Regions from separate parts of the Shewanella sp. N2AIL genome, predicted to be linked through region 2. Evidence: predicted binding sites of a transcription regulator. Region 2 holds the regulator's gene; the other holds the start of a gene.

Region 1 (6,481 bases), on a different contig from region 2:
AACTTTGCCAACTTAAAGCTAATCGACACCTTGCTCAGCGAGTTAGTGACAACGGTAGTTGCTGTCAACAGTGGCGATGAAGCAGTTAAACAGGCAAAGACGCGCACCTTTGATTTGATTTTTATGGATATTCAGATGCCAGGCACAGATGGCATCAGCGCCACTAAGCAAATTCGCCAAGGCTCGATGAACCGTAACACGCCAATTATTGCCGTGACGGCCCATGCGATTGCCGAAGAACGCGAGCTGATCTTAGGCAGTGGTATGGATGGATATTTGCCTAAACCTATTGATGAAGCGGCGCTAAAAGACGTTATCCATCGCTGGATCACTCGGCCTAAATTCACCCATTTTGACCTGCATACGCTGAACTGGGATTTATGCTTAACCCAAGCTAATCACAAGGCTGATCTTGCCTTAGATATGCTGAGAATGTTGCTCGACTCTTTACCGCAAACCGTGACAACAATTCAGACGGCGCTGAGTCAAAACGATCACCCCGTCATGCTCAGTACAATCCATAAGTTGCATGGGGCCAGTTGTTACTGCGGCGTGCCTACAACCCAAAGATTATGCCAAGAAATTGAATCGGCACTAAAACGTGAAACAGCGGTCGAAGATCTCGAACCCGAAATACTAGAGTTACTTGATGAGTTAACTAAGGTAGAATCTGCGGCAAATCAAGTGATATCACAGCTATCAGCGGAAATAACAGATGACCAAAAAAACGGGCTTCTTTAAACGTCTTAAGGCGTTAACACTGCCACAAAAACAACTCTTCGCCACTGCACTTTGCCAACGCATGTTGCCCAACTATCAACTGTTTTCCGAAGTCTGTGAGTTTGGTGACCCTGCAGTGTTGAGTACTGCGTTAGAACTACTCTGGCAATCCCTGTACGACCCTAAGCTTAAATTCAATATCGATGTGCATCTGCAACGTCTTGAAGATAACACCCCAGAACCCGCTGATTTTGAAGCCTATGGCGTCTATCCAGCCATGGACGCTGTGGTCGCCATATCGACCTTACTGGGTGCGATTCAAGGCAAGATTGAAGAAGATATCGTCAATATCAGCAAACTGTCATCGAGCACAGTGGCTAACTATATCGAAGCCATCAGCGATGTCGATTTAGTCGATGAAGCATTAGATGATTTTGTTTTTGCCCATGAAGTTATGGAAGAAGAGAAAGAATTACAAAATTCTCTGCTGGAAATTATCGAAGAAAATCCAAAGATCACAGCGGAACTGGTTAAAGGTTTACGCAAAGACATTATCGAAGCTGGCGTATCAAATATCGGCATCAGCGTCGCTTAATTGATGGGTGCTTGGGGTAACTCAAGCACCCTTATTTCTAAACAATGTTTATAAATAATAAGCCTCTAGTCTCGACTGCAATCACTTTCAAGCAAGCCCAAAACGAGTAAAACCAAAGCTAGCAAGTTCCATCAGCCAATATTGAGTTATTCCAATGAAAAAGATTGTTTATCAAGGATTTGTCTTAACCAATAGCGAAGGACGAACCGACAGTTGGAAACTGACCATCAAAGATCAACAGCGTATCGGTTCTTTATTCGAACTGCGGCGTTTAGTGGGGTACTTCTTAGAACTCGGCATACTGCCCGCGACACGCTCCAGCCTGCAAGACGCAAAACAAACGCAAAACACCATGAGCAAAAACACCGTAAAACCTAAAAGACGCTAAAAATCAGTTCCCTTATTAAAGAATAACTCGGTTAAATCAACGCATAGAGAATAACTCTGGCGCCTTTGACTGCATAAACTCAATAAAGACTCTTACCTTTAGCGGCTGCTGGCTGCGCTGATGATATAAAATCGAAATCCGCCTCTGCTCGCCAATCCATTCTGGCAGTAATACTTTAAGTTTCCCTTCTTTAATCTGCTGTTTTACAAATAGTTCGGGACCATACAAGATCCCGCCATGGCCTAAGGTCGCCTGAATCGCACCGTGCAAATCCGTGAGGGTCAGCTTAGTTGGGCCATTAAAATAAAAAGACTCACCGCTCGGATGCTTTAAATGCCAATTAAACAGCGGCCAGACTTTTATCAGTTGATGGGCTTCGAGATCATCGGGATGCTCAAGTTTAGGTGCCTGAGCCAAGTATTCTGGCGTGGCAAACAGGCAATAATCCAGCTCGCCTAAGGTGCTCGACACCCAAGAAGAATCAGGCTGAGCCCCGCCGACAATCGCCACATCTATGCCCTTGTCAATCAAATCGACTAACTCATTGCTCTGGGAAATGTGCAAACGGATATCGGGATACAGTCGGCCAAATTCATTCAAAGCTTGAATAAACACGATGGAAATAATCGAAATTGGCGCGGCGATGCGCAGGGTGCCCTCGGGTTTATCGCTGCCCGCACCACTCAGTTCATCAAATTGGGCAACCACACTCTGGTAGCGTTGAAAGAGTGCCAACCCTTCCTCCGTCAATCGTAACTTGCGGGTGCTGCGCATAAAGAGCTGTTTATCGAGCTTGTCTTCCAACTTCGCTAACTTGCGGCTCACTGTGGCAATGGGCATATCAAGCTCCTTCGCCGCCTGTGAAAAACTGCCCGCATTGACTAAATGCACAAAAAGATAGACAAGTTGTAGTTCAGCGCCTAAATCATCACTCATTGCATGTCCTAATTCTGTTCTAGCTGCCCACTTTAGGCACTATATAAAGTCATCAACAATCACAGCGTACGCTAAGTCATTGTGTTTTAAACATCAATTAATCCACTTATACGACCATAGCGCAATAGCCTTAGACTGAAATGATATGTTATTTTGTGGCGAGTTTTACTGCGCTGGCGCTAGTTCTGGTTCTAACGTGACATAAAAAAGGCAAGCGCCCACCTAAAATCATAGCGATAGTAGAAATGACGGTGGTGGCTGAGTTTATTCAAATTTAATCGTAAGGATGAGTGAGGGAAATGACCATTTTAACCCCTCTGTTTGCCGTCTTCGGGATCATGTTGCTCGGCACACTAGTGCAAAAATTAAAACTCTTGCCCGTCGATACGGATCAAGTGCTAAACCAGTATGTGTACTATATTGCTTTCCCTGCGATCATGCTTATCGCCCTCGCCCAGCAGCCAATTGGCGAGATTTTGCAATGGGGATTTATTGCGGGCTACAGCACGGCTATGGTGATCACTTATCTTGTCTGCCTTGGGCTCTCGCTGCTTGCTAACCCGAAACAGCATGCGGTTGCCGCCATTCGAGCCCTTAATGCCACCTTTGGTAATACCGCATTTATTGGTATTCCACTGCTCATCATCTTATTCCCGCAGCAGCAAAGTGCGTTAGTTGCCGCCGCGATTGCCAGCTTATTATCCGTGCTGATGTTTGCCGTGGCCTTAGTCTCGATGGAACTGGCCACAAACACCCAAAGACAACACCACGCCATAGTCATAATGATGATGGCGGTCGGTAAAAACCCTATCGTTATTGGTAGCTTGATTGGCGTCGGCATTTCGGCGCTAGAGATAAAACTGCCCTCAGGGCTGGCGCTAATGATCCAACAAATTGGCAATACCTCAAGCCCGTGCGCGCTGTTTGCCATCGGCATGGTGCTCGCCAAAGCGATGCGATACCAGAAAGATAGCAGCGTATTTAGCCCCAAGAATTTTATCGAACTGAGCCTTATTAACCTCTTCAAGCTAGTTGTCCAACCGGCACTCGTCTACTTTATGCTTAGCCGTTTTGGCGTGAGCGGCGACTACCTGATCATGGGCGTGATCTTGAGCGCATTGCCCACAGCCGCTAGCGTGTACTTGCTCGCCCAGCGCTATAACACTCAAGCTTCAACCAGTGCTCAGGGCATTCTATTTGGCACCTTAGTCACTTTCTTCAGTTTACCTATCTTAGAAAGCTTAGTAAGAACCCATGCATAATCAGTCAATTAAAAATATTTACTGCCGATAATGCCGATTATTTACCCAAGCCACTTTACTGTATATAAAATCAGTATATACTGTTTATCAATACAGTGGTTTGGTATGTTTTTCGACAGGAATTCACTATGCTTTGCCAACTCAGCATTAATAACTTCGCAATCGTCCGTTTTTTAGAACTGGATTTTCGCCCCGGTATGACCAGCATCACAGGTGAAACCGGCGCGGGTAAATCAATCGCCATCGATGCGCTAGGCCTGTGCCTAGGCAATCGCGCCGATGCCAGCAGTGTTCGCCCCGGAGCCAATAAAACCGAGGTTAGCGCTCGCTTTTCCTTGGATGATATTCCACTGGCAAAACGTTGGTTAGAAGATAACGATCTTGAACTCGATGATGAGTGTATCCTACGTCGAACTATTGGTAGCGATGGCCGTTCACGTGCCTATATCAATGGTAATCCAGTGCCGCTGACGCAACTCAAATTACTGGGTCAGTTGCTCATCGGTATTCACGGCCAACATGCGCACCATGCGATGTTAAAAAGTGAACACCAACTCACCCTGCTCGACAGTTATGCCAACCACAGATTGCTTATCGATACGGTTGCCGCCAGTTTTCAACGCTGCAAACAAATTGAGGCCGATCTAAAGCAACTCGAAGCCTCCCAGCATGAACGTATTGCCCGTAAGCAATTAGTGCAATATCAAGTAGAAGAACTCGATGAGTTTGATCTTAAAGTCGATGAGTTCGATGAAATTGAGCAAGAGCACAAACGTCTTGCCAATGGCACTGAGTTGATTGATACCTGTCAGGCGAGCTTAGATATACTCACTGAAGGCGAAGAGAACAATATAGAGTCGCTGCTTAATCGAGTCGTTTCCCTCGCCGAAGATCTGCAAAGCTACGATCCTGCATTAAGCAATATCAACACTATGCTCAATGATGCCTTAATCCAAGTGCAAGAAAGCGCAGGCGAATTACAGCACTATTTGAGTAAGCTTGAACTCGATCCAACCCACTTTGCCTATTTAGAAGAACGGCTATCAAAAGCCATGCAACTGGCGCGTAAGCACCATGTCAGCCCAAATAAACTGGCCGAACATCATTTGGCATTAAAGGCAGAGCTGAGCACCTTAGACAGTGACGAAAGCAAGCTCGAAGAAATTCAACTACAGGTCGATGCCAGCAGAGCCGCTTACCTTAGCAACGCACAAAAACTCAGCCAAAGCCGCGCTAGATATGCCAAAGAACTCGACAAACTGGTGACTCAGTCAATCCACGAACTGAATATGCCTAAGGGTAAATTTACTATCGAAGTCAATTTCCACCCAGAACAAATGTCAGCCAACGGCAGTGACAACATCGAATTCATGGTCACCACTAACCCTGGCCAACCCTTACAACCGATTTCGAAAGTCGCGTCTGGCGGTGAGCTTTCACGGATAGGCTTAGGGATCCAAGTGATTACCGCGAAGAAAGTTGCCACGCCAACATTGATTTTCGATGAGGTGGATGTCGGGATTTCGGGTCCCACCGCCGCAGTAGTAGGCCGCATGCTACGCAGCTTAGGGGAATCGACCCAAGTACTGTGCGTGACTCACTTGCCGCAAGTTGCGGGCAATGGTCATCAACACATGTTCGTCGATAAGTTTAATAAGGCGGGCAGTACAGAAACTACAATGAAGTCGCTCGATCGTGAGCAGCGTATTCAAGAACTTGCAAGACTGTTAGGTGGCGATACTATCACCAGCAATACCCTAGCAAACGCAAGGGAACTGCTGCAATAATAAAATCAAGCAGAAAAGGAATAAGGGATATTCAGCTAATCCCTTCAATCAAGCTTCAATCAGAAAAATGCGAAATCAAAAGCTAAGGGTTAGTTGTTGGCCATGTTAACTATCATGCCATGTTAGCTAACACACCAGACTAGCCCTTGCAGACAGATAAAGGCAAATACGCCCGCTAAGACATCGTCAATCATAATGCCAAAACCACCTTCGACTTTGGCATCGAGCCAACGGATTGGCCAAGGTTTGATGATGTCGAAAAAGCGAAATAAACCAAAGCCCACTAATAGCCAAATCCAGCCCGCAGGTGCCGCTATCATAGTGATCAACAGTCCAGCCACTTCATCCCACACAATCGCGCCATGGTCGTGTACGCCCATGTCATGTGCCGCTTTACCACAGATATAAAATCCTGCAAATACACTGACTAAAGTTAAGCCGATATACCAAGCAAGTGGTAATGGCGCCATCAGTAAATAGAGGGGAATAGCAGCTATGGTACCGAAAGTACCGGGCGCTTTAGCGGCGAGTCCGCTACCGAAACCGAGTGCCAAAAAGTGGACAGGATTTTTTAATGACAGGCGCGTTAACGCCTGATCCTTTGACAACCATTTCATTAACATGCTCTTCGCTTAAAAGTGCTCGAAACCGTGATACGGCGGCGTAAACGGCTCACCATTGAGTTGTAACTTGAGCTTACTGCCCGCACAAATTTGTCCAACACGAACAAACTTTGCTCCTGCATGGCTTAATGCTGTCTCAAGCGCGCCTTTTTGCGCCTCAGGAACGGTGA
Region 2 (6,481 bases):
AAACAACAAACTTATTCAGCTCTAAACCTTGCTGCACTAAATGCTTACCATCACCTTCGGCAACCGAAGTATAAGTAGTGTAAGGCACTTTTTTGAGTAGAGTCAGATACAGATCAAGCTGACGTTCCAGCAGACTGCGCTCTAAGGCATTTTGATCTGTGGCCAGCAACACTAAACTCGTCAAGGTCACCGAACTCGCCGCTGCAGCATCGTTAATATTTGTCATCACTCGATTCGCCAGCACGTTTACCGCTGGCGTTAACCAGCTTGGTTTTTGCTCAGGATCATCGGCCAACTCAGTACGCCAGTTTGGCGCGCGCTCATTTAAGAAGTTTTGCAGAGTAATCGGCTCGCCAAAGTTCACATAACCTTGGCCGAAATTACCAAGTTTGCGAATCGCACCAAACACCTGCCACACAGATTCTTTTTTCTTTTTCTTACCACTTAACTCTTTATGGTACGTCGCCACTTCCATCACATGGTCATAGCCTAAATACACAGGCACCAATGTTACCGGACGCTCGATACCGCGCAGCACGCTGTTCATCGTCATAGCAATCATGCCGGTTTTTGGCGCCAATAGACGACCGGTACGTGAGCGGCCGCCTTCGGAGAAATATTCCACCGAATAACCTTTCGCAAACAGTTGATCTAAATACTCACGGAATACTGCGGTATACAGCTTGTTGCCATTAAAACTACGGCGGATAAAGAAGGCACCACCGCGACGGAACATAGGCCCCGCGGGCCAGAAGTTGAGGTTAATACCGGCTGCAATGTGCGGCGGAACCATGCCTTGATAATACAAAATATACGATAACAGCAGGTAATCCATGTGGCTGCGATGGCAAGGCACATAGACAATCTCGTGGCCATCATGGTGCAACTGGCGAACTTGCTCGGCGCCTTTGATGTTGATCCCGCTGTAAAGCTTGTTCCACAACCAAGTTAAAAAACGCTCGGCAATACGCACTAAACTATCTGAGTAATCGGCAGCGATTTCATCGAGATACTCAATAGCCGTCTCGCGCGCTTGGGTCTCAGAAATCTTTTTGTTGGCCGCTTCTTCTTGAATCGCTTTACGCAGCGACTCGGATTTGAGCAGCGAATGAAACAATGCTTGGCGATTTGGCAGCACAGGCCCTGTCATCACCTTACGTTGACGGCGGAAATGCACCCGCGCGACCCGCGCTAATTTATGGGCAATCCCCATGTCAGTGCCGTGTTCGTCGGCCATGTATCGCAGAGATACCGCATTTGAAAACTGTACGAAGTTATGTCGACCTAAGAATAAAATCATCAAGCATTTGCGCAGCCAAGTCGGGTTTTCCCGCTCAAACACAGCCGCCTTCATAGTGTCGTCTTCTTTCCCTGGCGTGCGGCCCCAATATAGGCTTACGGGCACCAGTTGAATGTCTAATTCAGGGCGTTCCTTATGCACGGCCAATAAACGCATAAAGCATTCGAGGAAAGGCTCGTTACCCGCACGCTCACCAAACAGCGGCTTACGCCCTTGAAGGCAGACAACCCGAGGCGCGATTACACCATTTGCCACTAAAGGCTCATAGGGGCTCGGCAGTCCTAACTTAGCCGTAATTTCGCTCAGGGCAGCGATGTCACTCAGCGATTCCGTTTTCATCACATAAGCAAGGGGTCTGGAGGCATCCAGATTCAGATCGGCAAAGGGATCCTGAGGCACAACAATAGTGTGCACTAAGTGTTTTTGGATCCAGCGTAATGATTTCAACCAAAGAGAGTCGTGTTTAGGCATTATTCTTATGCAATTAAGTACGTTTACTAGCCCGGTAGAATACCAGACTATGGGTAATATTCGCTAATTCTCTCCAACATAGCTAAAAAGTGGTTAATACTTGCGCTGCAAATAATACTGTATATACTAACAGTAACTGTATAGAAAAACAGGAAACACCATGAGACCTTTGACGCCACGCCAAGCTGAAATTTTAGAGCTAATTAAACGAAATATTGCCGATACTGGCATGCCACCCACTCGGGCAGAAATCGCGACCCGTTTAGGTTTTAAGAGCGCCAATGCGGCTGAAGAGCATCTTAAAGCGTTGGCGAAAAAGGGCTGCATTGAGATCATGCCAGGCACATCGCGGGGCATTCGTCTGACTGCGGAAGTCGAAGAAGTAACTGAAACAGGTTTACCGCTTATCGGTCAAGTAGCCGCTGGCGAACCTATTCTCGCCCAAGAACATGTTGAACAGTACTACCAAGTCGACCCAAGCATGTTCCATCCCGCCGCCGATTTTTTACTGCGGGTTAAAGGCGACAGCATGAAGAATATTGGCATTCTCGAAGGAGATTTGCTGGCTGTTCATAAAGTACAACAAGCTAGAAATGGTCAAGTGGTTGTCGCTAGAGTCGACGACGATGTCACTGTTAAACGTTTCGAAAAAAAAGGTAATGTGGTCTATCTACACGCCGAAAATGAAGACTATTCCCCGATTAAAGTGGATTTAGGCTATCAAAGTTTAACAATTGAAGGACTCGCCGTCGGTGTGATCCGTAATGGAGATTGGCTATGAACAAACTACTTGGCAATGCACCCCGCCATCCGGGCTTGTGGCTCGATGAAGTCCGTGATGCCGACTATGACTGGCACCATGCACCTATCGCCTGCATGCCAACTAAGACTCAAGGCCGCCAAGAGTTAATCCATTTGAGTGCGCAACTCGCCCAGTTAAGCCAACAGGGTCGTTGGTTAGTGCTCATCAACCCACCGAGCATTGGCTACAAACAAATGCTCGCCAATGCAGGCGTGCGTATGGACAGAGTCTTGCTGGTGCACGCTAAAGATGAAGTCGAAACCCTGTGGGCAATGGAAAAAGCCTTAACAAGTGGTACGTCCAGTGCAGTTATTACTTGGACCCAATCACTGGATGCACGCGATAATCGTCGCCTGCAAATCGTGGCTAAAAGTGCCCGCGCCATGGGTATAGTGCTTGAAGACGTAAACAGTCACTTACACGGCGACGTACGCATTGAGCAAGGCAATCTCTTCGGCCAACAATCTTTTTTTAGCGCTGTACATTAAATATTCATTTATTTTTTACCTTGAAAGCCGCCTCGCCTATGAATGTGAGGCTTTTTTTTGGCAATTTTTCAGACAATTAGATAAATAAGTGATCTTGATCAATATTTAAACAGCAAGTATGGTTGATTTAGTCGGCGATGATATATCGCCGCCCGTGGCAAATAAATCGAGCCGTAATCGAGTTCAAAATGCCACTAAAAATAGAGAACAGATTTATTTCAGTCGTATGTGCCAGCGTGGCTAATACCAGCAGTAACAATACTTAATTAAAAGTAACAGCCGCCAACGCACGTTGAAGTCAAAAACGCTTTTTTGGGAACTGAAGAGTTTGCATAGAGTTGAGACTTACTGTGTTGCTCTTCTTTGTAGTTGCTATTCGCAATTGGCAGAGGAGAAGTCTTGTGAAGCAATTGTTGTATTGTTTACTCGTGGTGTTATTCGCACCACCGTTGGCCGCCGCGGACATGCGGTTCAACATGACCCCTGGCGTAACCGAGATCAGTGGCAAGGTTTATCACTTGCACATGACCATCTTGTATATCTGCTGCGCCATTGGCCTTGTGGTCTTTGGCGTGATGATTTACGCCATGATCAACCACAGAAAATCCAAAGGCGCTGTCGCGTCGCACTTTCACGAAAGCACTAAAGTTGAAATCGCTTGGACGATTCTGCCATTTATCATTTTGATCTTAATGGCGATTCCAGCGACAAAGACCTTAATTGCGATGGAAGATCCCAGCGACGCCGATCTGACCGTTAAAGTCACGGGTTCCCAATGGAAATGGCATTACAGCTATTTCGATCAAGACATTGATTTTTACAGCATACTCGCAACCCCTAGAGCCCAAATCGACGGTACCGAAACCAAAGGTGAACACTACCTATTGGAAGTCGATAAGCCGCTCGTACTGCCGATAAATCGCAAAATCCGCTTTTTGATGACCTCTGAAGATGTCATCCATTCATGGTGGGTACCTGCTTTTGCCGTGAAGAAAGATGCTAATCCTGGGTTTATCAATGAGGCCTGGACTCGCATAGACAAACCCGGCATTTACCGTGGTCAATGCGCGGAACTCTGCGGTAAAGACCATGGTTTTATGCCGATTGTAGTGCAAGCCTTACCCGAAGCCGAGTTTGAAGCTTGGGTAGCGGAGCAAAAACAAGCTGCAGGCGCGGCGGCAGAAGCTGCTCAAGCTGCATTGTCACAGACCCTTAGCACAGAGGAGCTAATGACCCAAGGTGAGCAAGTTTACCTCGGTCACTGCGCAGCCTGCCACCAGCCTAATGGCGAGGGGTTACAAGGCGTATTCCCACACCTCAAAGGCAGTCCGATAGCAACGGGACCGCTCAGCGGCCACCTTGAAATCGTGCTCAACGGTAAAACGGGTACGGCCATGCAAGCCTTTGGTAAGCAATTGACTGCACAAGAAATTGCCGCAGTGATTACCTATGAGCGTAATGCTTGGGGCAATAATACTGGCGATGCTGTGCAGGCCAAAGACGTTAACGAGCACATGAACGGCAGTGCTGGCACACAGGCACCAGCTACCGCACCAGCCAATACGACCCCAACACCCGCACCTGCAACTGAGCCCGCAGCCGTTGTCGACTCCACAACCATAGTCGATCCGGCGAGCCTCCCCACTCTCACCCACGACGCCTTGATGGCCGAAGGTGAAACTGTTTACGCCACCACTTGTGCGGCCTGCCATCAGTTAACGGGAGCTGGCATACCACCCGCCTTCCCCGCACTCGCTGGCAGTGCTATCGCCACAGGACCCGTCGCCAATCATCTCGATATTGTGATGCACGGCAAAACGGGCACGGCTATGCAGGCATTTGGCAAACAACTCAGCCCACAGCAACTCGCGGCCGTCATTACCTATGAACGTAATGCTTGGGGCAACAATACCGGCGATACAGTGCAACCCGCTGATATCGCAAGCCATGGACAGTAGGGGATTATGATGAGCACAACGACTCAAGATCAAACCGCAGCCCATGATGACCATCATCATGGTGCGCCAAAGGGCATCATGCGCTGGGTGCTAACCACCAACCATAAAGACATTGGTACTTTGTATTTATGGTTCAGCTTCATTATGTTTTTAACCGGTGGCGCTATGGCCATGGTGATCCGCGCTGAACTGTTTCAGCCCGGATTACAATTGGTCGAGCCCAACTTCTTTAACCAAATGACCACAGTCCATGGGCTGATCATGGTATTCGGCGCGGTAATGCCAGCCTTTACAGGGCTCGCAAACTGGCTGATCCCTATGATGATTGGTGCGCCCGATATGGCGCTGCCACGGATGAATAACTGGAGTTTTTGGATCTTACCCTTCGCCTTTACCATCCTACTCAGCTCGCTGTTTATGGAAGGTGGTGGACCTAACTTTGGTTGGACCTTCTACGCGCCACTGTCTACCACTTATAGTCCTGACAGCACGGCACTCTTCGTGTTCTCTATTCATATCATGGGGATAAGTTCGATCATGGGCGCAATCAACGTGATTGTAACCATAGTGAATTTACGTGCGCCCGGCATGACATGGATGAAGCTGCCGCTGTTTGTGTGGACTTGGCTTATCACAGCATTCCTGCTGATCGCTGTGATGCCAGTACTCGCGGGCGCTGTGACTATGGTACTGACCGATAAGTTTTTCGGCACTAGCTTCTTCGAAGCCGCAGGCGGCGGCGATCCTGTGATGTTCCAGCATATTTTCTGGTTCTTCGGCCACCCTGAGGTCTACATCATGATTTTGCCGTCCTTTGGCATCATCTCCGCCATAGTACCCGCCTTCAGCCGCAAACCATTATTCGGCTATGCATCAATGGTTTATGCCACTGCCAGTATTGCAATTCTGTCGTTCCTCGTGTGGGCGCACCATATGTTCACTACAGGCATGCCAGTGTTTGCCGAGCTGTTCTTCATGTATTGCACTATGTTGATTGCGGTGCCAACGGGGGTGAAAGTGTTTAACTGGGTCGCGACTATGTGGCGCGGTTCACTCAGCTTCGAAACCCCTATGTTGTTCGCCGTGGCCTTTATCATACTCTTCACCATTGGCGGGTTTTCGGGGTTAATGCTTGCCATTACGCCAGCCGACTTCCAATACCACGACACCTATTTTGTGGTGGCGCATTTCCATTATGTGCTCGTGACAGGGGCGATTTTCTCCATCATGGCGGCAGCCTATTACTGGCTCCCTAAGTGGACGGGGCACATGTACAACGAGCGACTGGGGCAATGGCATTTTTGGTGTTCGGTGATTTCAGTCAACGTGCTGTTTTTCCCGATGCATTTCCTTGGGCTAGCTGGTATGCCAAGGCGTATCCCCGATTACTCGATTCAATTTGCCGATGTTAATCAAATCGTCTCGATTGGTGGCTTCGCCTTCGGCTTATCACAATTGATTT

Evidence for each region. The regulator LexA, encoded in region 2, represses DNA repair genes until DNA is damaged. The targets are predictions, from matches to a motif close to TACTGTATNNNNATACAGTA.
Region 1: a site for LexA is predicted at 3,980-3,999, ahead of recN (DNA repair protein RecN). Genes of this name have one in related genera too.

Annotation. Positions count from the first base shown of each region.
Region 1 covers NZ_JALBYT010000002.1:175,861-182,341, reverse strand. Annotated here, with positions in the region: gene barA (two-component sensor histidine kinase BarA) at 1-741, shown strand, start outside; gene MO387_RS02505 (YjaG family protein) at 716-1,315, shown strand; gene MO387_RS02500 (DUF3319 domain-containing protein) at 1,470-1,703, shown strand; gene MO387_RS02495 (LysR family transcriptional regulator) at 1,740-2,639, opposite strand; gene MO387_RS02490 (AEC family transporter) at 2,939-3,901, shown strand; gene recN (DNA repair protein RecN) at 4,030-5,688, shown strand; gene MO387_RS02480 (phosphatidylglycerophosphatase A) at 5,811-6,305, opposite strand; gene thiL (thiamine-phosphate kinase) at 6,321-6,481, opposite strand, start outside.
Region 2 covers NZ_JALBYT010000013.1:92,098-98,578, forward strand. Annotated here, with positions in the region: gene plsB (glycerol-3-phosphate 1-O-acyltransferase PlsB) at 1-1,771, opposite strand, end outside; gene lexA (transcriptional repressor LexA) at 1,932-2,552, shown strand; gene MO387_RS09945 (SulA-like leucine-rich domain-containing protein) at 2,549-3,061, shown strand; gene coxB (cytochrome c oxidase subunit II) at 3,463-5,019, shown strand; gene ctaD (cytochrome c oxidase subunit I) at 5,029-6,481, shown strand, end outside.